Regions from separate parts of the Pelomonas sp. SE-A7 genome, predicted to be linked through region 1. Evidence: predicted binding sites of a transcription regulator. Region 1 holds the regulator's gene; each other region holds the start of a gene.

Region 1 (7,993 bases):
TCGAAGCGGAACAGCCGGCATTCGATGGGGCCGTTCCACATCGGGAAGCGGCGCGATTCCTTGAGCCGCATCTTGTTCGGCAGCTTCATGTCCGGGCTCAGCATCCAGGCGGTCCAGCCGGCCTCGTTGCTGGTGTAGCCATGCTTCCAGTGCGAGGCGAGGCGGGGGAAGAAGTCGTCGTCTGCGTCGCGCTGCTCCGAGCCCGAGGCATCGCGCACGGCCGCGGCCTTGCCGCGCACCTCGATCCGTTCGCCATAGGGCGGGTTCATCATCAGCGTGCCGCCCAGTCCCGCGGGCAGCTTGGGCGCCGGGCGTTCCAGCGCATCGCCGCCGTTGAACTGGATGTACTGGGCCACGCCGGCCCGCTCGGCATTGCGGCGGGCGAAGTCGACCATGCGGAAGGCCACGTCGCTGGCGTAGATGGGCACGGCCGGCGCATGGATGCGTTCCTTTGCGGCCTGCTTCATCTCGGCCCAGCGGGCGCGCAGCGCGGCGAAGGGCTTCTGGCGTTCGAAGGCGAAGCGGCGCTGCAGGCCGGGGGCGATGCCGCAGGCGATCTGGGCCGCCTCGATGGGAATGGTGCCGGAGCCGCAGCAGGGGTCGTGCAGGGCGCCGCCGGTCTCGGCCGTGCCCTGCCAGCCGGCCGCCGCCAGCATGGCGGCGGCCAGCGTCTCTTTCAGCGGGGCATCGCCCTTGTCCAGGCGCCAGCCGCGCTTGAACAGCGGCGCGCCCGAGGTGTCCACGTAGAGCGCGGCGCGCTCTTCACTCAGGTGCAGCACCACGGGCAGGTCGGGCTCGCGGGTGTCCACGCTGGGCCGCTCGCCGGTCGCGTCGCGGATCGTGTCGCAGATCGCGTCCTTGATGCGCAGCGTGGCGAAATTGAGGCTGCGCAGCGGCGAGCGCTGGGCCGTGGTGTCGATCTTGATGGTCTCGCTGGGGCCTATCCAGCGCGTCCAGTCGACCTTGCGGGCCAGGGCATAGAGGTCGTCCTCATGCCGGTAGCCGCCCTCGATCAGCTCGACCAGCACCCGCTGGGCCAGGCGGCTTTCCAGGTTGATGCTCAGCACCACCTCGGCCGGCGCCTTGTGCACGGCCACGCCGCCGCGCAGCGGCTCCAGCAGGCCGCGCGGGAACAGGGCGCGCAGCTCGGCCTCCAGCAGCGGTTCGACACCGCCGGGGCAGGAGACAAAGAGTTCTAGGGATTCGGGGCGGGACATCGGCGGGCCAGAGGAGACAAGGCAAAGAAGCGCCGATTGTCCCCCAGGCCCCGGCTCACAGCGCCTTGCGCAGATTGGCCGGCGCGATCTTCAGCGCCTCGCGGTACTTGGCCACCGTGCGGCGGGCCACCTGGATGCCCTGCTCCTCCAGCATCTCCGACAGCGAGCTGTCCGAGAGCGGCTTGTTCGGATCCTCGGCATCGACGAATTGCTTGATCAGTGCCCGTACCGCCGTGCTGGAGGCATTGCCGCCGGCCTCGGTGTTGAGGCCCGAGCCGAAAAAGTACTTGAGCTCGAAGGTGCCGTGCAGCGTAGCCATGTACTTGGCCGTGGTGACGCGCGAGATGGTGGATTCGTGCAGGCCCAGCTCGTCGGCTATTTCTCTAAGCACCAGCGGCTTCATCGCCAGCGCGCCATGCTGGAAGAAGCCCTTCTGGCGCTCGACGATGGCCTGCGAGACCCGCAGGATGGTGTCGAAGCGCTGCTGGATGTTCTTGATGAACCAGCGCGCCTCCTGCAGCTGGCCGCCGAGCGGGCTGTTACTGATGCCGCCGCGGGTCTGGCGCAGCGCCTGCGCATAGAGCTCGTTGATGCGCAGCTTGGGCGCGACCTCGGGGTTGAGCATGACCTTGAAGCCGCGGCCGCTCTTCACCACGATCACATCGGGCACGACGGCCGCCGCCTCGCCCCGCGCGAACTGCCGGCCCGGCTTGGGTTCCAGGCTCTGGATCAGGGCCTGCGCCTCGCGCAGCAGCTGCTCGTCGGCGCCGGTCAGGGCCATCAGCTTGCGCAGGTCGCGCCTGGCGAGGTGTTCAAGCAGGCTCTTGCAGATCAGGATGGCGACAACCTGCACCTGGCTGCGCGGCCGGGCGCGCAGCTGCAGCAGCAGGCATTCCGACAGGTCGCGGGCACCGACGCCGGTGGGCTCCATGCTCTGCAGCCAGCGCTGGGCCACCTTGAGCCGGTCCAGCAGCTCGTCCAGTTCCTCGGCGTCGGCCGCCTCGCCGGCCAGGGCGGCGGCGATCTCTTCCAGCGGGTCGGCCAGGTAGCCGTCCTCGTCCAGCGATTCGATCAGCACGAACAGCGCGGCGCGGTCTTCCTCGCTCAGCGACATGCCGGCCATCTGCTGCTTGAGGTGATCCTGCAGGCTGATGCCGGGCCCTTCGGACTCGGGCCGCTCGCCGTCGTCGTCGCCCGCGGGAGCGCTGCTGCCGGGGGTTTCGCGGATGCCGTCGAAGTCGTCGCCCTCGGTGCCGTTCTCCCAGTCGTCGCGCTCGGTGGTGCCGAAGTCCTCGGCCTTGATCTCGGCGCTGGTCTCGCCTTCACCGGCGGGCGAGGCATCGGGCTCGTCGGCGGCATTGCCGCGGATCTCGCTCAGCTCGGGCGCGGTGACGGCATTGCCGAACTCCTCGTCGGCCTCCAGCAGCGGGTTCTGCGCCAGCATCTGCTCCACCTCCTGGTGCAGCTCCAGCGTCGACAGCTGCAGCAGCCGGATCGACTGCTGCAACTGGGGCGTCAGCGCCAGGTGCTGACTGAGGCGGACCTGTAAGGTGGGCTTCATCTCAGTGCAGCGCCATCGGCCTTACATCCGGAAGTGTTCGCCGAGATAGACCTTGCGGACGTCGGCATTGGCGACCAGCTCGTCCGGCGTGCCTTCGGCCAGCACCTCGCCCTCGCTGATGATGTAGGCGCGGTCGCAGATGCCCAGGGTCTCGCGGACGTTGTGGTCGGTGATCAGCACGCCTATGCCGCGCGCCTTCAGGAAGCCGATGATGCGCTGGATCTCCAGCACCGCGATCGGGTCCACACCGGCGAAGGGCTCGTCCAGCAGGATGAAGCGCGGCTGCGTGGCCAGGGCGCGGGCGATCTCGACGCGCCGCCGCTCGCCACCGGACAGGGCCGGCGCCGGGCTGTCGCGCAGCTTCTCTATCGACAGCTCGTGCAAGAGGCTGTCCAGCATCTCGTTGGTGCGGGCCTTGGTCCAGGGCTTGCCGTTCTCGTCCTGCTGCAGCTCCAGCACGGCGCGGATGTTCTCCTCCACCGTCAGCTTGCGGAAGATCGAGGCTTCCTGTGGCAGGTAGGACAGGCCCAGGCGCGAGCGGCGGTGGATGGGCAGGCGCTCCAGCGCTTCGCCGTCCAGGCGGATCTCGCCGGCATCGGCGCGCACCAGGCCCACGATCATGTAGAAGCTGGTGGTCTTGCCGGCGCCGTTGGGCCCCAGCAGGCCGACGACCTCGCCGCTGTCCACGGCCAGATGCACGTTCTTGACCACGCGGCGCACGCCGTAGGTCTTCTGCAGGCCCTCGGCTTCGAGCCGGCTGGGCTGGCCGGCGGTCATGGCTTGCTCCAGGCTCATTGGGGCTTGCGCGGAGCGGTCTGCAGGGTGCTGCTGGGTTTCAGCGGCACGGCCGGGCTGCTGGCGGCCGACGCAGCGGCCTCGGCGGCGAGCCTAGGCGTGAACACATGGCGGACCCGGCCGTTGGGGCTGCGCTCATGGGCGCCGCCCTTGGTCAGGAATTCTTCCTTGCGGTTGTCGTAGACGAACTCGCTGCCCACGGTTTCCGAGAACACCTGGCCGTTGCGCAGCTGGCGCAGCACGGCATTGCCTGTGAAGCGCACGGTCTCGGCCTTGCCGTCGTAGTCGATCTGGTCGGCGAAACCCTCGATGCTCTCGCCCGGCTTGTCGCGGTCCTGCTTGAAGCTGACCTGCTCGCCCGGCTTGGCCGTGGCATTGGCCTGGAAGAAGCCGTCCGGCGTCTCGCGCAGCTGCAGCCGGTGGGCCCTGAGCAGCAGGCTGCCCTGGCTCAATTGCACATTGCCGGTGAATTCGGTCAGCTGGTTGGCCAGCTCGGCGCGGCCGCCTTCGTCATGGCTGATGCTGAGATCGCGTTCGCGGTCGCCCTTGGCGGCGCCCACGGGTGCCGCGACCAGCAGGGCGGTCAGCAGCAGCGGCAGTGCGGAAGGCAGGGCAGGAAGACGCATGGCAGGGAAGGTGCAATCGCGGCACAGAAATTGCAGGCCATTCTAGGGCCAGCCCCCGCCCCAGCCGGCGTCAAATGCGTCACAGCTTTCCGTTGCGCACGCCCTGGATCAGGGCGTTCGTGACCTGCAGCGCGCGCATGCCCATGTCCTGCTCGCTCATGCCGGCGGCGCCGACCATGGAGGGCGAGGTCCAGAAGCGGCCGGCGATGCCCAGGGCCGGCACGCCGTCGATGTTGTAGGCCTCGCTCAGCTTGTTGGACGTGGCCATCTTGCCGTTGATCGCGAACGAGTTGTACATGGCGGCGAACTTGGCCTGGTCCACGCCCAGCCGCACGGCCAGGGCCAGCATGTCCTTGTCCTCTTCCACGTCGACACGTTCGCGATGGAAGGCCTCGAACACCCGGCCCTGCAGCTCCTCGGACTTGCCCAGCGCTTCCAGCGTCAGGAACAGCTTCTGGTGCGGCTTGATGTTGGGCCGGAAGCCCACATGGATGCGGCGGAAGGCCACGTCGGCCGGCAGCTGCTTGACCCATTCACGCAGCATCGGCTCCAGCGCATAGCAATGCGGGCAGCCGTACCAGAAGAACTCGATCACCTCGATCTTGCCGGGCGTGGTCGGCACCGGGTTGCCCAGGCGCTTGTAATGCTTGCCTTCGACCGGCCCGCCCTGGGCCCAGGCGCTGCTGCCGGCCAGGGCGGCGAGTCCGAGGGCGGAGAAATCACGGCGCTTCATGGAGCTTTCCTCTGTAAGGGGAAGGGAATGGGGAGGGCGGCGGCTCAGCGCTGCACGCGGACCAGGTTGGCCTCGACGCCCGAGCCCTCGAGCTTCTTCTGCAGGCCTTCGGCCTCGTCGCGGGCATCCAGGGGGCCGATGCGGACCCGGTAGACGGTGCGGCCCGACTGCTCGAACTCATAGATCTTGGCCACATGGCCGAGCAAGGCCAGCTTGGCGCGCTGGGCCTCGGCGTCGTCGGTCTTCAGGTAGGCGCCGGCCTGCACGAAGTAGATCGACGGGTCGGCTGACGCTGCCTTGGCGTCGGCGGCCTTGGCTTCAGGCTTGGACTCGGTCCTGGCCACGGCCTTGCTGGCGACCGGCGCCGGAGCCGGTGCGGCGGCCGGGGCTGGCGCGGGGGCCTGGACCGGGGCGGCGCTGCTGGCGTGGGCCGCAGCCGGCTTGGGCGCCGGGGCTTCGCCGGCACTGACCACGCCGCTGGCCGCCTTGCCGTTCTTGCCGGCCAGCGGGGCGTTCGGGTCCCAGTTCTTGTTGCGCTCGGCCTCTTCGGCGTCCTGCTCGGCCGTGCGCTGCGGCACCTTGTTGACGAAGGGGATGGGCGTCTTGTTGATGTACAGCGCCACGCCCAGGGCCACGGCCAGGCCGATCAGCAGGCCGACGATCAGCCCGAGGACGAAGCCGCCGCGCTGCTCGCTGCTGCTGCCACCGCCGGGCGCGCCACCGGCGCCGGGCTTGCCACCACCCTTCTTTTCGCTCATGCCTTCTCTGCCTTTTCTTCCGATTCGGTCGATTCGCGGGACATCGCTTCCGGCGCGCTGACACCCAGCACCGCCAGGGCATTGCGCAGCACCTGGCGCGTGGCGGCCAGCAGGGCCACCCGGGCGCGGGTCAGGTCTTCGGCCTGGCCCAGCACGCGTTCGGCCGCATAGTAGCTGTGGAACAGGCCGGCCAGGTCGCGCAGGTAGAAGGCCACGTCATGCGGCGCCAGGCCGTTGGCGGCGCCGGACAGCATGCGCGGGTAGTCGGCCAGCTTGAGCATCAGGGCGGCCTCGGTGGGCGCGCTCAAGAGGCTGAGGTCGGCGCCCTGGAGCTGGGCTTCGTCGCCACCCCAGTTGCGGATGATGGAGCAGATGCGCGCATGGGCGTACTGCACATAGAACACCGGGTTCTCGTCGTTCTGCTTCAGCGCCAGGTCCACGTCGAAGGTGAACTCGGTGTCGGCCTTGCGGCTGATCAGGAAGAAGCGCACCGCATCGCGGCTGGTCCATTCGATCAGGTCGCGCAGCGTCACGTAGGAGCCGGCGCGCTTGGAGATCTTGACCTCCTCGCCGCCCTTCATCACCGTGACCATCTTGTGCAGCACATAGTCCGGGAAGCCCTGCGGAATGCCCAGCTCCTGGGCCTGCAGGCCACCGCGCACCCGGGCGATGGTGCCGTGGTGGTCCGTGCCCTGGATGTTGATGCACTTGGTGTAGCCGCGCTGGAACTTGTTGACGTGGTAGGCCACGTCAGGCACGAAGTAGGTGAAGCCGCCTTCGCTCTTGCGCATCACCCGGTCCTTGTCGTCACCGTAGTCGGTGGACCGGAACCACAGCGCGCCGCCTTCCTCGTAGGTCTTGCCACTGGCGACCATGCGCTCGACCGCCTTCTCCAGCTGGCCGCCGGCGTAGACGCTGGACTCCAGGAAGTAGTTGTCAAACCTGAGGCCGAAGGCCTGCAGGTCCAGGTCCTGCTCATGGCGCAGGTAGGCCACGGCGAACTGGCGGATGCCGTCCAGGTCGTTGACGTCGCCCGAGGCCGTGAACTCGCGGTCGTCGGCCTTGACCGTCTCCTTGCGCAGGAAGGCGTCGGCGATGTCCTGGATGTAGTCGCCGTTGTAGGCGGCCTCGGGCCAGCCTTGCATGCCGGGCTTCAGCCCTTGCAGACGCTTGTGCGTGGAGTCGGCCAGCGTGGCGATCTGCACGCCGGCGTCGTTGTAATAGAACTCGCGGGTGACCTGGCAGCCCTGAGTCTCGAACAGGTGGCAGATCGAATCGCCCAGCGCGGCCTGGCGGGCGTGGCCCACGTGCAGGGGGCCGGTCGGATTGGCCGAGACGAACTCGACCATGACATGGGTGTCGTTGCCGGCCTGGTGGCCGAAGCGGCCGGCACCGGCCAGCACCTCGGCCACGACGGCCTGCTTGGCGGCCGGCTTGAGGCGGATGTTGATGAAGCCGGGGCCGGCGATCTCCAGGCTCTCGGTCCAGCGCTGGAAGGCTGATCTTGCCTGCAGGGCAGCGATCAGCTGCTCGGCCAGGGCGCGCGGATTGGTCTTGAGCGCCTTGGACATCTGCATCGCGACGGTGCAGGCGAAGTCGCCGTGGCTGGCCTGCTTGGGCGACTCGAAGGCGGCAGCGAGCGCGCTGCCGGGGTTCAGTTCCTGGATGGCTTCGCCGAGGGCGGCGAGCAGTTCCTGCTTGGCTTGGATCATGGGGCGGGATTCTACGGGGAGGGCCTTTTTGAGGGCCGGCCGGCCCGTATGATCGCCGCATGAGCAGCACCGAGTCCGGCAGCCTCACGGCCTCGATCGCCAGCACCACCGGCGATCTGCCGGCCTACATCGGCAAGTACAAGGTGCTGCGTCGCCTCGGCGAGGGGGCGACCAGCGATGTGTTCCTGGCCATGGACGAGTTCCGCGGCTGCGAGGTGGCGATCAAGCGGGTGCGGTCCTGGGCCATCGCCTCCGACAACCCGGCCGACCAGATCAGCAACCGCTTCTTCGCCGCCGAGGCCGCCCTGGCCGGCCGGCTGCAGCATCCCAACGTGGTGCAGATCCTGGATGCCGTGCCCGACCCCGACTCGCCCTACCTGGTGATGGAGTTCGTGCCCGGGGTCACGCTGAAGAACTTCTGCCGCAGCGACCGGCTGCTGCCGCTGGACCAGATCGTCGAACTGGGCTTCAAGTGCGCCATGGCGCTGGACTATGTGTTCCGCCAGGGCGTGATCCACCGCGACGTCAAGCCGGCCAATCTGCTGGCCGTGCTGGACAGCCAGGGCCTGCTGACCGACGTGAAGGTCAGCG
Region 2 (7,993 bases), 450 kb from region 1:
CCGACCTGCGGCCCGAGATGGCCGGTGATGGTCCGGTGCCCCTGCGCCCTCGCGGCGGTGGCGGAGGCCTGCCCACCGAGGTGCTCGTGCTGGACTACGGCATCCGCCTGCTGGTGATTGCGCTGGCCGCCTGGTGGGGATCGCGCTGGCTGGCTGCGCCCATGAAGAAGCTGGTCCAGGCCTCGGACGACCTGGCGACGAGCATCCGCAGCGGCCCGCAGGCCGGCACGCCGCCGCCCCCGCTCGACGAGCAGCAGGGCACGCGCGAGGTGCGCGAGGCGGCCCAGGTTTTCAATGGCATGGCCCGTCAGCTGCGCCAGCAATTCACGCAGCGGGCCCTGATGGTCAGCGCCATCTCGCATGACCTGCGCACGCCGCTGACCCGGCTGCGCATGCGGCTGGAAACCCTGGGCCTCACGGGTGATCCGCTTGAGAAGTCGGTGACCGACATCCGCGAGATCAATGCCTTGATCGACACCGTGCTCGAAGTATTCCGCGGCGACAGCGGCGCTGCCGAACCGGCCCAGGCCTGCGATGTGGCCGCGCTGTTGCAATCGCTGTGCGACGACCTGGCGGAGCAGGGCTTGAAGGTGACTTGCGAGGCCGGTGGCGAAGCGCTGATCCGCTCCGTCCAGCCTCAGGCCTTGCGTCGCGTGCTGGGCAACCTGATAGGCAATGCGCTGCGCTACGCGGGCAGTGCCGAGGTCGGCTTGCAGCGCGAGCCGCGCGGTCTTGGCTTCGTCATCACGGTGGAAGACCGCGGGCCGGGTATTCCGGCCGACAAGCTGGAGTCGGTGTTCGAGCCCTTCTACCGCGTGGAGGCTTCACGCAACCGGCATACCGGTGGCATGGGGCTGGGGCTCTACATCGCCCGGGACCTGACGCAGCGCATGGGCGGCACGCTGGTGCTGCGGCCTCGCGAGGGTGGGGGGCTGAGGGCGGAGCTGAGCTTGCGTTAGGTCAGAGGCCGATCAATCACTGGAGCACGGTGTTAGCCGAGACCTGAACGCGTGGTCAGACAAGCGAGACGCGGTGCCTACCGCTCTTGGAATTGACCAGCGCGACCGCGCCCGAGGAAATGCAATTTCGATGCGAATGCCTTTGAGCAGCGCGCGAAACATCGCAAACATTGACGATGACCTTTCCATGGTCCCCAATTAGGCTGTTCATCACTAGCCGGATACATCATGGGATTCTCTGCATATCAGTGGGCTGCTGTTGGCGCCATGTTGGTAGCAATTTGGTTGCTTGATCGTTGGATCCTAAGTCAACCATTGGACAAGGGGCGCTGGGGGTGGCTGTTTAGGAGGTTGATTGCCGATACTAGATCCAGATGGATGTTTCGTCTGGTCGTTGGCATTTGTTTGATCGCGGCCATTGTTTGGAGGTTGCATGCTTAGACATGTTTTCACCATCTTCTTGCTCTTCGTGGCGTCGACCGCATCGTCGATTGACACGGCACGGTCAGTGAATGGTTCCGAATCTTCAAAGGCTTCAAAAAGGTTGACTGATTGCAGCCCAATTTCAATCCTGAAAACCAGTGGGAATAGGGTTTTTTCAGTGCGCCGCAGTGACGGGAGAGTTCTTGAATTCTCCTATGACGCTCAAGGGCGTCTTTCCACAATGCAGGTGGATACTCGCAGAAAGGTATTCTTTTATCAAGCAACAATGTTGGCACCCTATATGATTCGATTTGAATCGAGGCAAGTGGGTATTGCGGACGTTGTTCAGGATACAACCTCAGCTCGCGCATTGAAAGCCGTCGAAATTATCAATAGAACTCAGGGTCGCGATTTGTATAGGTTCATGAAGGCAATGGTAAGGGCGAAAGTTGTCGACTCGAAGATTGCCAAGACCGGATCCGGCGGAAGCTCCGCTGCATACTCTTTGGGGCTCGAGGAAGGTCCGGACCCTACCGATCCAATCTATTCGCATGAGTATGACTATTGGGTGGATGACCTGCTTGCTTATTATGTGCCGCAAGAAGATATTCCATCATTGCTGGTTTGTCAAACTCCTATTTCGTGTGCAATATGTCTGGGCGCCTGCCGATACATTACCAATCAAGCTCGGGCCGAGTGTGATGCGCTGTGGGGCGATGATAAGACGCGATGCCTAATTAACTCTGGGCGCGATGAATTGATTTGCGGCTTGGCATGTCTATAGTGGATTTTGGCGCTGCTGGCCAAATGGTCTCAAGGCGCGACGAGGTGCCCGGGAGTTCAAACAAGGGCGTTGCGTTGGTGCGTCGAGGTCTGAACGGTGTGCTGCGCTTGCCCTGAAGGCTAGGTCGGTATTGCGAGACTTTGATGGGCACAGCCCTCACTGCGCCCGCGCAGAAGGTCGACGAACCCACGGTGTCGGCGATCGGGCGGCAGGCGACGGCCCGCAGTCCGGCGGCACGGCACCGCATCAGCTCGACGAAAGGCAGGGCACGCGCGAGGTGCGCGAGGCGGCCCAGGTTTTCAATGGCATGGCCCGTCAGCTGCGCCAGCAATTCACGCAGCGGGCCCTGATGGTCAGCGCCATCTCGCATGACCTGCGCACGCCGCTGACCCGGCTGCGCATGCGGCTGGAAACCCTGGGCCTCACGGGTGATCCGCTGGAGAAGTCGGTGACCGACATCCGCGAGATCAATGCCTTGATCGACACCGTGCTCGAAGTATTCCGCGGCGACAGCGGTGCCGCCGAGCCGGCCCAGGCCTGCGATGTGGCCGCGCTGCTGCAGTCGCTGTGCGACGACCTGGCGGAGCAGGGCCTGAAGGTGACTTGCGCGGCCGGTGGCGAAGCGCTGATCCGCTCCATCCGGCCTCAGGCCTTGCGTCGCGTGCTGGGCAACCTGATAGGCAATGCGCTGCGCTGCGCTATGCGGGCAGTGCCGAGGTGGGCTTGCAGCGCGAGCCGCGTGGCCTCGGCTTCATCATCACCATCGAAGACCGCGGGCCGGGCATTCCGGTCGACAAGCTGGAGTCGGTGTTCGAGCCCTTCTACCGCGTGGAGGCTTCACGCAACCGGCATACCGGCGGCATGGGCCTGGGGCTCTACATCGCCAGGGACCTGACGCAGCGCATGGGCGGCACGCTGGTGCTGCGGCCTCGCGAGGGCGGGGGACTGAGGGCGGAGCTGCGACTGTCCTGAGGCCTGTGTCCAGCCTAGCGGGACCCCGTCAGCGGCGCAGCGTGTCGCCGATGGAATGCAAAAGGCCGACAACCCTAGGGCGTCGGCCTCGAAGGGCGCCCCGCATTGGCGGAGGCGCGCTCAGGTCTTGATCAACAAGAGCTCAGCGACGGCGGCGTGCCACCAGGCCTGCCAGGCCCAGGCCGACCAGCGCCAGGCTGGCCGGCTCCGGCACATGGTTCTCGCCGCTGCCGGTGTCGAACGCGATCTCATTGAGGTTGATGTAGGTGTCTTGGTGCGCAGAATCGAAGACGACGCGCACATAGCGGCCGGTTGCATCCGTCAGGTCGAACACCTGATGCGGCGTGCCGATGTCGTAGGACAGCAAGTTGTTGTCGTTGTTGCCGTACATGGCGTTGAACGCACCCAGCGAGCTGCTGACGGCGAAATCGGCGGTGTCGGAGATCAGCAGGTGGAAGGCATCGACGCCCTGGTAGTCGTGGTCGTTCCACATCGCCAGCCGTGCGAGGGTGTAGGAAGCACCCAAGTCGATGTCGACGACGGCACCGGCAAAGGCAAAGTAGCCTGCCGGGAACAGCGGCCACGTCGACGAGCCCAGTGCGGTCGGCGACGAAGCCAGGTAGGTGTCGAAGTCGGTCACGCCGTTGACGTAGTTGCTGGACAGGCCGGACTGGTCCACCAGCAGGCTGGCGACCAGACCGCAGCAGGCCGACGCCGACGACGCGATCACGGTTCCAGATCGAATGGCGCCAGCCGACGCTCCAGCCGTCAGGCCAGCCAATGCAAGCGCCGCGATTGCGGCGCGAAGGGCTTTGATGTTCATGGACGATCTCCAGGTCGTTACACGCAATCCCTTGCCGTTGAGCAAGGGGCTCAGGTTCCGAGCCAGGGTCGAAGCAAATGTGGTGCCAACAAGAAAAATCCATTGCTTTCAAGGACTTGAAGACCGGACGGCAAGGCGGTGCTGCCGGCATGTAAAGCACCTCGACAAGAGCCGGCGGCGGGGCCGAACGCATCTGTCCGGCAGGTGGCTCGGGCTCGGGGCTCGCTGAGGACGCCGCTCAGCCTGTTTCGGCGGCCTGTTGGGCGATTGCCGTCGGGTTCCGTTACAGATGCGCACGAAACCTCAGCTATGTCCTTGATTCCATTGGGTGGCACGGTGATTGCTGACGATTCGGGTTTTTCGCCCTGAGGTGCTCATGAGATTGATTCGAGGCTTGATTGCAAGCGTTTTGATGGCCGGTGCTTCGTTGGCCGCCGTGGCAGGACCCGTGACCGCCAAGGTGGTCTTCGATCTGAACAGCCAGATCAGCGGCACCACCTGGAAACAACCCGCGAACTTCACCGACCTGGTGTCGGCCGTGACCGTCAACGACCTGGATCTGGTGACGATCTCGATCTCCTTCCTGCCCGGCCAAGCGCTGCGCTGGAACGGCCAGGGCAGCATCGAGGCATGGCTGGGCGTGGACACCGTCTCGTCGTTCGGCACCTCGCAAGGTTCGCTGACCTTCACCGGCCTGCAGAGCGGTCCGGCCTGGTCGGCCGCCATCGCAGACAGCAGCAGCTGCTGCGCGCATCTCGGCATCACCCAGCGACTTTTCGGCGACGGTGTCACGCGCGAGTTCACCGGTCTCGACATCGGCTTCAAGGCAGATTTCTACGACAACAAGAGCCACACGTTCTCCCAGATCGGCTGGACGGCGCTCTTCCAGGGCAACGGCTTGGAAGTTCGTCAGGTGGCAGTCGTTGACCAGTCGGTGCCGGAACCGGGCATGCTGGCGCTGGTCGGCCTTGGCCTGGCTGGGCTGGCCGTCGCGCGACGTCGCCAGTCCTGAGCGATTCGGCGCACCGGGCCTGCGGCTCGGTGCGGCCTGCGCCGTCAAGCCCTTGGCCCGGGCGTCCAGGCGCCGCGCCTAGAACAGGTCGCCGGTCACCGGCCCAGGCTCGTCCGGCAGCGGTGGGTCCTTGGGCCTGGCCCGGCTCCTGCGGGCCTTGATCGCGCGGGCCGCCGGGTCGGTGGCGGCATCGCGCCAGGCGTCCTCGAACAGGTCCGGCTCGTTCTGCCAGGACTTGGGCTCGGCCAGCGGCTTCCAGGCCAGGGGATCGGGCTGCGATTCCAGCAGCTCGGCCGGATAGGGCCGGATCAGGCGCTCCGCCAGCTCGTTCGTGCCGAACAGCCAGTCGTCGTAATCGGACCGGAACAGGATCACCGGCATGCGTTTCTCGTCGGCGGGAGGATGCAGCTTGCCGAAGATGCCGTGGCCGTCGGCATTCACGGTCAACATGGTGAATGACAGCACCTCGGTGCCCTGCGGGTCGAACCACAGTCCCCACAGGCCAGCCACGCCCAGAGGTTCACCGGTGCGATGCCGGATCAGCCAGCGCACCGGCTCGCCGGTCTCGTAGCTGAACTCGTACAGCCATTCGACCGGCACGATGCAGCGGTGTCCGTAGGCCCAGGCCTTGCGAAACGCCGGCTTGGTCCGCATGGTCTCGGTGCGGCAGTTGTAGGTGTGCCGGCCGAAGGCCAGGTCCTGTGCCCATTCGGGCAAGAGACCGTAGCGGCCCAGAAAGCAGGCCCGCTCCTTGAGGTCGGCCTTGTGGTCGGGCCGCATCAGGAAAGGGGCGCCGACGCCGGGCGACACCATCTCGGGCGGATCGACCTCGTCCGGACGCACCACGCCGAAGTTGGCCAGCAGGCGATCCTGCAGGGTCACGGGCTTGTAGTTGGAACACATGCGGACGGGGGCTGGCGCGTAGGCGAGCCGCTATCCTAGCCCGCGCCTGCGGCGGGCTGGAGGCCCGCACTCACTGGATCGCCGCGATGCTCACGGTCCGGACGACGCCAGCGCAAAGCGCCGACGTGCCCACCGTGCCGGCGATCGGGCGGCAATCGGCAGCCGACAGGCCCAGCAGGTGCGGCCCGGCGGTCAAGGCGCGAGCCGGGATGGCATAAGTCGGCCCGAGCACGTCGTCCACTTCAGACTCCCACGACATCCAGGTCAGGCGGCCGGAAGTGACGTCGCCGATCCACAGGCTGTAGGCGAACTCGCTGGTGGACGTGGACGACGCGGCCCGGGTCGGAGCGGACCAGGCGACGGTCAACGCTTGTCCGGCCGGCACGGCGTGGGTCGCCGCAGGTGAGGTGACCACAGGCAGCGAGGCCAGCTGGCGGGTGGTGGCGGTGAAGACCTGGCTGCCGACGCGGACCGAAAGCGAGACCATCGCGCCCAGGTCGGCCGAGAGCGCGCCTCGATACACCTGCGTCTCGCTGTCAAAGACCAGGCGCCTCCCGTCGACGACCACCTCGGCGTCCATGACCGCCCCGCCGCGCATCGAGTCCCCCACATAGACCGAGGCCATGGCGTTGAGTCCGGCCGGCGGACCCGAGAAGAAGCTGTCGGTCGCCGGGTAGCCGTCGGCATACAGATAGACATTGGCCACGATCGAGGTGCCCGCCACGGCTGCCGGTGCTGGCTGGCCCGGCTGGGGTGACGTGACTGCCGGCGGGGCCATGGCGCCCGGGGCGGCCGCAAGCGCACCGCTGGCGGCGCCGCTACCGCCACCGCCGCAGGCGCACAACAGCGCAGCAGCGCAGCACAGGATCGTGGTCAGTCTGGGATTCGGGCATTGCATGGCGCGGCTCCCCGGGGTTGCCGTTCCAGTTTGGTTCCGGGGTGCGTGACCTTCAAGGCAATTCGACGGATGAGCGGGGATGTGATGTCGGTGATTTGGAGGACGGGGGCGTGCGGCTCACTGGCCCAGCTTGGCAATCTCGTAGAGATAGTCGACGTAGAGCATGGTCGCCTCGTCGAGGCCGGCGACCTTGGGATGGGTCGACTTGATGAGGAACCACTCATCAGGGGCATGCGCCCCGTTGCCGCGGCCGATTCCGAACTGGCCGGTCGGCAGGTTGAGTGGTGCGCCGTTGAACACGACGCCGGGCCAGCTCCCGGCATTGCGGGGGCTCAGCGTGTACTTGATCCCGGCCCGGTCGAAGACGCGCTTCTGTGCCTGGATGAAGGCACTGTTCTCATTGGTCTGGTTGGGGCCGTAGCCGCCGCTCACCACCACCTTCACATCGTCGAAGCCGCGCTTGGCCAGATGGGCCTTGAGCTTGGTGACCGCCTCGTCCTTGCTCATGTTCGGCACCAGGCGGAACTCGAGCTTGGCCTCGGCACGGCCGGGCAGGACGGTCTTGCCGCCCACCCCGGCATAGCCGCTCACCAGCCCCTGGATGTTGACGGTCGGTTGAGAAAGGAAGCGATACGAGCTTGCCAGGTAGTCCTCGTCGCCTATCCATCGGCCCACGCCCAGGGCCTTCTTCACCTCCGCTTCGTTGGTCGCGGCGACGCGCTGCGCGATCAGCTCTTTCTGCCGCGCGCTGAGCGGCTGGACGTTCTCGAACCAGCCGTCGATCGCCGGCGTGTGGCCGTCGGCCGCGACCAGCGTGTCGAGTGCCTTCACCAGGCGCCAGGCCGGGCTCTCGATCCGCGCATGATTGCTGGAGTGGATGTCGGACTTCGGATATTTGTCGCTCGTCTCGCTGCCAACGATCAACTGGAACTCGACCGCGCCCTTGGCGCCCAGCGAGATGGCGCCATGGCCCCGCGCGTCCTGGCTGGACGTCGGAATGAACACGCCGACCGTCTTCTTGAGCGCGGCGGCCACCTCCGGGTCGGCGACGATCGTCGGGAAGTTCGGCGAAGCGATTTCCTCTTCGCCTTCCGCCACCAGCACCAGGTTGACCGGCAGCTTGCGTCCGCTCGCCTTGAACGCATGCAGCGCGGCCAGGAAGGCCATTTCCGGCCCCTTCTGGTTGATGGCGCCACGCCCCATCATGGCCGTGCCTTCC
Region 3 (7,993 bases), 1.6 Mb from region 1:
CACCAGATTGCTGCCGCCGCCCAGCACGAACTTGGGCGCCAGGCCCAGTTCCGGGTGGTCCACGACCCGCCGCACATCGGCCTCGCTGCGGATGCGCACCAGGCGCCGGGCGGTCGCCGGCAGGCCAAAAGTGTTGTAGGGCTTGAGGTTGACGTCGAATTCGACGGCAATTGCCTGCCCATTCGGGGGGTTCACAGCAGGGGTCGACATGGCAGAATTTTCAGGCAAATTCCCCCTCCTCCCGGAACAAAGACAGCAATGCCCAGTTTTGACACCGTCCTCGAGCCCGACATGGTCGAGATCCGCAATGGCGTGGACAACAGCGCCAAGGAACTCGCCACCCGTTTCGATTTCAAGGGCACCAGCGCCCGCATCGAACTCAAGGACAAGGAAATCTCGCTGCATGGCGACAGCGATTTCCAGCTGGAGCAGATCACGGCCGTGCTGATCGACAAGCTGACCAAGCGCAAGGTCGCCATCACCTACCTCGACATGGACGCCAAGATCGAGAAGATGGGCGGCGACAAGGTCAAGCAGGTCTTCAATGTCAAGGCCGGCATCGAATCCGACCTGGCCAAGAAGATCACCGGCGCGATCAAGAACAGCAAGCTCAAGGTCCAGGGTTCCATCCAGGGCGATGCCGTGCGCATCACCGGCAAGAACCGCGACGACCTGCAGGCCGCCATCGCCCTGCTGAAGAAAGAGTTCGCAGACACGCCGCTGAGCTACGACAACTTCCGCGACTGATAGCGACCCACCTGCCATGCGCACCAACGCCCTGCTTCGCCGGTCCGCCCTGATACTCGCCCTGCTGGCGAGCCAGGCCTGCCCGGCCCAGTCCGTGGCCTTCAATGGCAGCCTGGGCAGCAAGGCGGCGCTGCTGATGATCGACGGCGAAGCGCGTACGGTGCAAGTCGGGCAGACGGTCAACGGCGTCAAGCTGACCGCGCTGAACGAGGATCGGGCCACGGTCGAGGTCGATGGCCGCCGCCAGGTGCTGGTGCTGGGCGCAACGCCCGGCCGCATCGGCCGCCCGGCCTCCGCCGAGATCAACCGACAGATGATCGTGCTGGCCTCCGGGCCCGGCGGCCATTTCACGCCGGCAGGCACGATCAACGGCCATGTCACGCAGTTCCTGGTCGATACCGGCGCCACCTCGGTGTCCATCACTCAGGCCGAAGCCGACCGCATAGGCCTGCGCTACCGCGAAGGCCGCCGCATCCTGACCCAGACGGCCAACGGCACGGTGCCGGCCCACCTGACCCTGATCGACTCGCTGCGAATTGGCGATGTCGAGGTGCGCAATGTCGAAGCTATCGTCATTCCCGGCCAGATGAGCCATGTGTTGCTGGGCAACAGCTTCCTGACCCGCTTTCAGATGAAGCGCGAGAACGATGTGATGACCCTGGTGCTGCGATACTGACGCAGCCCGCCCGATCGGGCCCCTATCGCCACCACACAAGGCTGCCTCGATGCGACGAGAGTCTCCCCGCCGCTTTGCCACGCTGTACCACGCCATCCCCTTGATCGCGGCCCTGCTGGCAGCGCATCCGGCGCAGGCGGCAGACACCGCCAAAGCCTCCAAGTTCTACGAAGACGCGCTGCGCCGCTACGAGCGCAAGGACATGGCGGGCGCCGTGGTCCAACTCAAGAATGCCCTGCAGGTTGACCGGACCATCCTCCAGGTCCATGTCCTGCTAGGCAAGGCCTTGCTCGCTCAAGGCGATCTGGCAGCGGCCGAGGTCGAGCTGGTGGAATCGCTGCGACTCGGTGTCGATCGCGCCGAGATCGCTGTCAACCTGGCCACGACATTGAGCGCCCAAGGCAAACAATTGCAGATCTTCGGCGACCCGCGCCTGGCACCCGAAGGCCTGCCCGTCAATGTCCAGCTGCCTTTGCTGCTGGTCCGCGCGAGCGCCTATGCCGACGTGGGCGATACCCGCAACGCGCTGCGGTCCATTGAGCAAGCGCGGGCGATAGACCCGAGAGATGCGTCGAGCTGGATCACCGAGGTGCCGGTCCGTATCAAGGCTCGGCAGTTCACCGAGGCCATGGTCGCGGCAGACCGCGCCCTTCAGCTGGCTCCGACGAATGGCGATGCGCACTATCAGAAGGGAACGGTTTTCCACGTGATGGGTCAGGTCCGGCCGGCGCTGGCCAGCTATGACCAGGCTCTCAAGCTCGATGCCGGCCACATTGAGGCACGGCTCTCGCATGCCGGCGTGCTGATGGATCTGGGCCGCATCGCCGATGTCGAGGCCGACCTGAAAGAGCTTGACTCGCTGGCACCCGATGAGCCGCGCGCCAGCTACCTCAAGGCACTGATCGCAGAGCAGAAGGGTGACAAGGCAGCGGCCAAGACCTTTCTCAAGGCGATCACGGAGTTGCTGGACCCGGTGCCGATAGAGTTCCTGCGCTATCGCACCCAGGCCATGCTGCTCAACGGCATGGCCCACTACGGTCTCAACGAAGTCGAGAAGGCCAAGCCCTTCCTTGAATTCGCGGCCAAGCAGCAACCCAACAGCCCGCTGATCAAGCTGCTGGCCCAGATCGCCCTGCGCGAGCCCAACGTGCCACGGGCCGTCGAGCTGCTGGAAGGCTACCTGAAGATCAATTCCGGCGATGGCCAGGCCCTGCTGATGCTGGCTTCGGCACACCTGAACCAGGGACGTCATAGCCGGGCCACCGCCTTGATGCAGGAAGCGCTGAACGCCAAGGACGCGCCGCAGTTCCGCACCGCCCTGGGTCTTAGCCTGATGCAGGGAGGCCAGAGCCTCAATGCCATCACCGAGTTGGAAAAGGCATTCAAGACCGATCCGAACCAAGTGTTCGCTGGCTTGGCCCTGGTCAACCTCTACATGCGGAGCAACCAGGGTCCCAAGGCACTCAAGGTGGCAGACGCACTCGTCAAGGCCAAGCCGAACAACGCGAGCGCCCTGATCGTCCAGGGCATGGCCAGATTGGCCGCGCGCGACTTCAACGGCGCCAAGGCCTCCTATGAGCAGGCGGCCAAGCTCGATCCCAAGATGGTCGAGCCCCGGCTCGGCCTCGCGCGAGTCGATATCACCAGCAAGGCTTTCGATGCGGCCCACAAGAAGCTGACGGCCCTGCTGAAGGAGTATCCGCGTCTGGTCGACGCCCTGCTGGAGATGGCGGCCCTGGAAGACGCCCGGGGCAAGACCGATGAAGTTCCGAAATGGTTGAACAGCGCCGTCGACGCTGCCAGTCAGCGGGAGGTCCGACCGAACTTCGCCCTGGTCGCCTGGCATCTTCGATCCGGTGACGGCGCCAGCGCCCTGCAGGCCGCCAAGCAGCTGCTGGCCAAGCTGCCGGAAGACGTCGAGGCGCTGCAGGCCTATGCAGCGGCCCAATTGGCGACCAACGACCCGCTCGGCGCCCGTACGACGCTGACCACCGCCTCGCGCCGAGCCGGCTATGAGCCGGTGACCCTGGTCTCCATCGCCGATGCGCAATTGCGGGCCAATGACCTCCCCGGCGCCGCCTACAGCCTGGAAAAGGCCCTGGGTGCACAGCCCGACGACCTGCCCGCCATGAGCCTGATGACCGTGGTGGAGCTCCGCCAAGGAGACTCGACCAAGGCCGAGAAGCGGGCCCGTCAGATCATCGCTTCGCATCCAAAGCTTGCCATCGGCCATGCCTTGCTGGCCGACACCGCCGTGGTGCGAGGGCAGACGCAGGCCGCCGTCGAGGCGCTGCGCAGGGCTCACGAACTCGACAAGACGACCGCGTCGTTCTTGCGCCTGTTTGGCTTGCTGGTCACCCAGGACGACAGCAAGCCGGCGTTCGCATTGGCTGACGGATGGATCCGGGCTCACCCCAGCGACGTGGTCGCCATCAAGGCGGTTGCGGATTCGCAGGCCCGCGCCGGCAACTTCGCGGCGGCTCGGCGAGGCTATGAATCCGTGGTCAAGCAACGACCTGACGATGTCGAGGCCCTCAACAACCTGGCCAACGTGCTGATGCGCCAGGGCGACCCTGGTGCCCTGGCGCTGGCCGACCGGGCCCTGGCTTTGGCCCCAAGACAAACCAGCCTGATCGACACCGCCGGTTGGGCCAACCACCTGGCGGGCAAGCGTGACCGGGCGCTGCAGTTGCTGCGGGATGCACGGCTCCGCGACCCGAACAACCCGGAGATTCGCTACCACCTGGCAGCCGTGCTGGCCCAGGCCGGTCGCAAGGCCGAGGCCAAGGACGAGGTCGAGGCGGCCTTGAGACTCGCCAATGCCAGTCGCCAAAGCTTCGAAAGTGCCAACCAGGCCAAGGAATTGGCAGCCACCCTTAAATGAGGGTGGTCCGACTTGTCGGTATTGTTTACATTGCGTTCCATATTCACGGCATCATTCGGCTAGACCCTTGTTCCAACACGAGTTTTTGCCGGTGGCATAGAAGCTGCTAGATACCCGAAAACCATGCATTTCGCGGAGATCCTATGAAAACGAAGACGCTGCCCAAGCTTGCCGCCCTGGTTGCTGGCTCGTTCTGCCTGCTCTGTGCGACGCCCGCGAGTGCAGATTCGACCTGGAGCCTGTCCGGCAGCGGTTGCAGCAGCCCGACTGGCGTGCCGGCCAATAGCGGCTACACCAGCGGCAACATCGGCTGCACCAATGGCGGCATTACGGCCACCATCGGCGCCTGGGCCAATACAAACAGCTCCAAGTTCGCCCAGACCAAGCTCTACAACTGGGGGTCGAACGGTTTCGGCATCGTCAGCGGCACCGAAGTCTCGGGTGACACCGGCCCGCACGCTGCCGACAACTACGGCAACCTGGAAGGCTTCCTGATCCAGCTGTCCGGCTCGATGTCGCTGTCGCAGATCGTCATCGGCTGGGACGGCAATGACGATCCGGCCAACACCGGCGGCGTCAGCTACAACGATGCAGACATCTCGATCTATCGTTGGGATGGCGGCGTCGGCAACTCGCCGACTTTCGGCAACGAAACTGCCGCTTCGCTGAACACCAATTCCTGGAAGCTGGTCAACCACCTCCAGAATGGTGGCAACAATCCGGCCGGTCCGGGCACAGACACCATCAACCTGTCGGGCACCGGCTCGTCGACCTGGTGGTTTGTCAGCGCCTACAACTCGAATGCGAATTCGGTCAAGGCGGGCTACACCGGCGACACCAATGTCGACGCCTTCAAGCTGATTTCGATCGGCGGCAAGACTCCCGGCGTTCCGGAACCCGGCACCCTGGCCCTGGCTGGCCTGGCCCTGTTCGGCATCGCCCGCAGCCGCCGCGCCGCTCGCTGAGCCCGACATTGCCGGTCTGACCCCGGCACAACAACAAGACGGCCCCTCGGGGCCGTTTTTCATTGCAAGTCCAGCTCGCCGTAAATTCCCACCAGCGGCACTGCACCGACGCGAACCTGGCCGCGATACATGCCCTCCGTATTGAAGGGCAGGCTGACCTCGCCTTCGCGGCTGACCGCGATCAGGCCGCCGCTGCCTGCGACTTGTGCCAATTTCTCGAAGACGACCCGGCGGGCAGCTTCGTCCACGGACAGGCCGGCGTATTCCATCAGCGCTCCGACCTCGCGTGCCGCAGCGATTCGGATGAAGGCTTCGCCGGTGCCGGTGCAAGACACGGCACAGCTCGCATCGCTGGCGTAGCAGCCCGCACCTATCAACGGTGAATCGCCGACCCGACCCGGCAGCTTGTTGGTCATGCCCCCGGTCGAGGTGGCGGCCGCCAGGTGGCCGGCTGCATCCAGTGCCACGGCGCCTACCGTTCCGAATTTCTTTCCTTCGTCGATGGGCGCGGCCGAGGCTGCCTGGCCATCGTGGTCGAGCAACGCGCCCAGCGCATCGGCCTGGGCCTTGCGCAGCTGCGCCAACCTCTGCGGCGTACCGAACCAGTCCGGCTCGACCATCTCCAGCCCAAGATGGGCCACATAGCGCTCGGCCGCCTCGCCGATGAACAGCAGATGCTCGCCCTGGTCCATCACGGCCCGTGCCGCGAGCACCGGATTGCGGACCCGGCTGACACCAGCAACCGCGCCGGCGCGCAATGTGCTGCCCTCCATCACGCTGGCATCCAGCTCGTGGCGCTCATCGGCCGTGTAGACCGCGCCCTTGCCGGCGTTGAAGAGCGGGCATTCCTCCAGCCTGCGAACCGCCTCGCAGACCACGTCCAGCGCCGCAGCGCCACCAGCCAGCATGGCTTCGCCAGCCAGCAGGATGCTGCGCAGCTCGGCGCGGTACTGCAGTTCCAGCTCGGCCGACATCTTGCTGCGCAGCAGTGTGCCGGCGCCACCATGGATGGCTAGGACGGGAACGGGTCTTGTCATGGCGGGCTCGGTCGACGCAGGGGCCGCCGAGTGTAGGCAATGCCTGGCTTGTCCCGGCAGCGACAAGGAAAATGCGAACGGTCGTGCTAAAACCCGCGCAGGGCCTGCCGTCGAATGCGGGCCGAGCTTTTGGAGACGCCGTCATGGACCTGAATTTCACCGCCGAGGAACTGGCCTTTCGGGCCGAGATCCGGCAATGGGTGGCCGCCAATCTGCCGCAGGACATCAGCCACAAGGTGCACAACGCCCTGCGCCTGAGCAAGGACGATATGCAGCGCTGGGCCAAGATCCTGGGCGCCAAGGGCTTGCACGGCTGGGCCTGGCCCAGGCAGTTCGGCGGACCGGGCTGGAACGCCGTGCAGCGCCACCTGTTCGAAGAGGAATGCGCCCTGGCCGGCGCGCCGCGCATCGTGCCCTTCGGCCCGGTGATGGTGGCGCCGGTCATCATGGCCTTCGGCAGCCCCGAGCAGCAGCAGCGCCACCTGCCCGGCATCATGAGCGGCGAGGTCTGGTGGAGCCAGGGCTACAGCGAGCCGGGCTCGGGCTCGGACCTGGCCTCGGTGAAATGCCGCGCGGAACGCCAGGGCGACAAGTACCTGGTCAACGGCCAGAAGACCTGGACCACGCTCGGCCAATACGGCGACTGGATCTTCTGCCTGGTGCGCACCGACCCGACGGTCAAGCCGCAGGCCGGCATCAGCTTCCTGTTGATCGACATGAAGTCGCCGGGCGTCACCGTGCGGCCCATCATCATGCTGGACGGCGAGCACGAGGTGAACGAGGTGTTCTTCGACAACGTCGAGGTACCGGCCGAGAACCTGGTCGGCGAGGAGAACAAGGGCTGGACCTATGCCAAGTACTTGCTGGCCCACGAGCGCACCAACATCGCCGACGTGAACCGCGCCAAGCGCGAGCTGGAGCGGCTCAAGCGCCTGGCCAAGGCCGAGGGCGTCTACGAGGACAGCCGCTTCCGCGACCAGATCGCCCTGCTCGAGGTCGACATCGTGGCCCTGGAGATGATGGTCTTGCGCGTGCTGTCGGCCGAGAAGTCGGGCAAGCAGTCGCTGGACGTGGCCGGCCTGCTGAAGATCCGCGGCAGCGAGATCCAGCAGCGCTACACCGAGCTGCTGATGCTGGCCGGCGGCCCCTTCTCCACGCCCTACGTCCACGAGGCCATGGAAGCCGGCTGGCAGGGTGACTATGTGGGCGCCGCCCATTGCGCGCCGCTGGCCGCCCATTACTTCAACTACCGCAAGACCACGATCTACGGCGGCTCGAACGAAGTGCAACGAAACATCGTCGCCCAGACGGTGCTGGGCTGAGGAGACAGGAACATGGATTTCGATTTCACCGAAGACCAGGAATCGCTGCGCGACGCGGTGCGCCGCTGGGTCGACAAGGACTACGGCTTCGAGCACCGCCGCGGCATCGTCAAGGTCGGTGGCTTCTCGCGTGAAGCCTGGGACGGCCTGGTCGGTCTGGGCCTCACGGCCCTGGCCGTGCCCGAGGAGCATGGCGGCATGGGCTTTGGCCCGGTCGACGCCATGGTGGTGATGGAAGAGCTGGGCCGGGGCCTGGTGATGGAGCCCTATGCCCAGGCCTCGCTGATCGCGCCTGCCGTGCTCAGCCATGCCGGTGCCGACATCCGCGCCCAGTGGTTGCCGCGCATTGCGGGTGGCGAGGC

Evidence for each region. The regulator sigma-54, encoded in region 1, starts transcription at its own class of promoters, with help from an activator protein. The targets are predictions, from matches to a motif close to TGGCANGNAANCTGCTTT.
Region 2: QT382_RS11105 (PEP-CTERM sorting domain-containing protein) is a predicted target of sigma-54. The motif match lies at 4,032-4,049, and genes of this name have one in related genera.
Region 3: xdp1 (exosortase-dependent surface protein XDP1) is a predicted target of sigma-54. The motif match lies at 4,400-4,417, and genes of this name have one in related genera.

What each region holds. Positions count from the first base shown of each region.
Region 1 covers NZ_JAUASW010000001.1:2,887,208-2,895,200, reverse strand. The annotation lists gene QT382_RS13055 (THUMP domain-containing class I SAM-dependent RNA methyltransferase) at 1-1,217, opposite strand, end outside; gene QT382_RS13050 (RNA polymerase factor sigma-54) at 1,273-2,778, opposite strand; gene lptB (LPS export ABC transporter ATP-binding protein) at 2,800-3,555, opposite strand; gene lptA (lipopolysaccharide transport periplasmic protein LptA) at 3,570-4,199, opposite strand; gene QT382_RS13035 (thiol:disulfide interchange protein DsbA/DsbL) at 4,279-4,932, opposite strand; gene QT382_RS13030 (SPOR domain-containing protein) at 4,977-5,690, opposite strand; gene argS (arginine--tRNA ligase) at 5,687-7,402, opposite strand; gene QT382_RS13020 (serine/threonine-protein kinase) at 7,462-7,993, shown strand, end outside.
Region 2 covers NZ_JAUASW010000001.1:2,440,407-2,448,399, reverse strand. The annotation lists gene QT382_RS11120 (sensor histidine kinase) at 1-959, shown strand, start outside; gene QT382_RS11115 (hypothetical protein) at 1,393-2,166, shown strand; partial or broken gene QT382_RS21075 (histidine kinase dimerization/phospho-acceptor domain-containing protein) at 2,474-2,671, shown strand; gene QT382_RS21070 (ATP-binding protein) at 2,734-3,138, shown strand; gene QT382_RS11105 (PEP-CTERM sorting domain-containing protein) at 3,281-4,006, opposite strand; gene QT382_RS11100 (PEP-CTERM sorting domain-containing protein) at 4,410-4,973, shown strand; gene QT382_RS11095 (SOS response-associated peptidase) at 5,052-5,876, opposite strand; gene QT382_RS11090 (hypothetical protein) at 5,947-6,774, opposite strand; gene QT382_RS11085 (M20/M25/M40 family metallo-hydrolase) at 6,892-7,993, opposite strand, start outside.
Region 3 covers NZ_JAUASW010000001.1:1,333,983-1,341,975, forward strand. The annotation lists gene murB (UDP-N-acetylmuramate dehydrogenase) at 1-171, opposite strand, end outside; gene QT382_RS05945 (YajQ family cyclic di-GMP-binding protein) at 259-747, shown strand; gene QT382_RS05950 (retropepsin-like aspartic protease family protein) at 764-1,423, shown strand; gene prsT (XrtA/PEP-CTERM system TPR-repeat protein PrsT) at 1,473-4,307, shown strand; gene xdp1 (exosortase-dependent surface protein XDP1) at 4,451-5,272, shown strand; gene QT382_RS05965 (isoaspartyl peptidase/L-asparaginase family protein) at 5,332-6,309, opposite strand; gene QT382_RS05970 (acyl-CoA dehydrogenase family protein) at 6,453-7,631, shown strand; gene QT382_RS05975 (acyl-CoA dehydrogenase family protein) at 7,644-7,993, shown strand, end outside.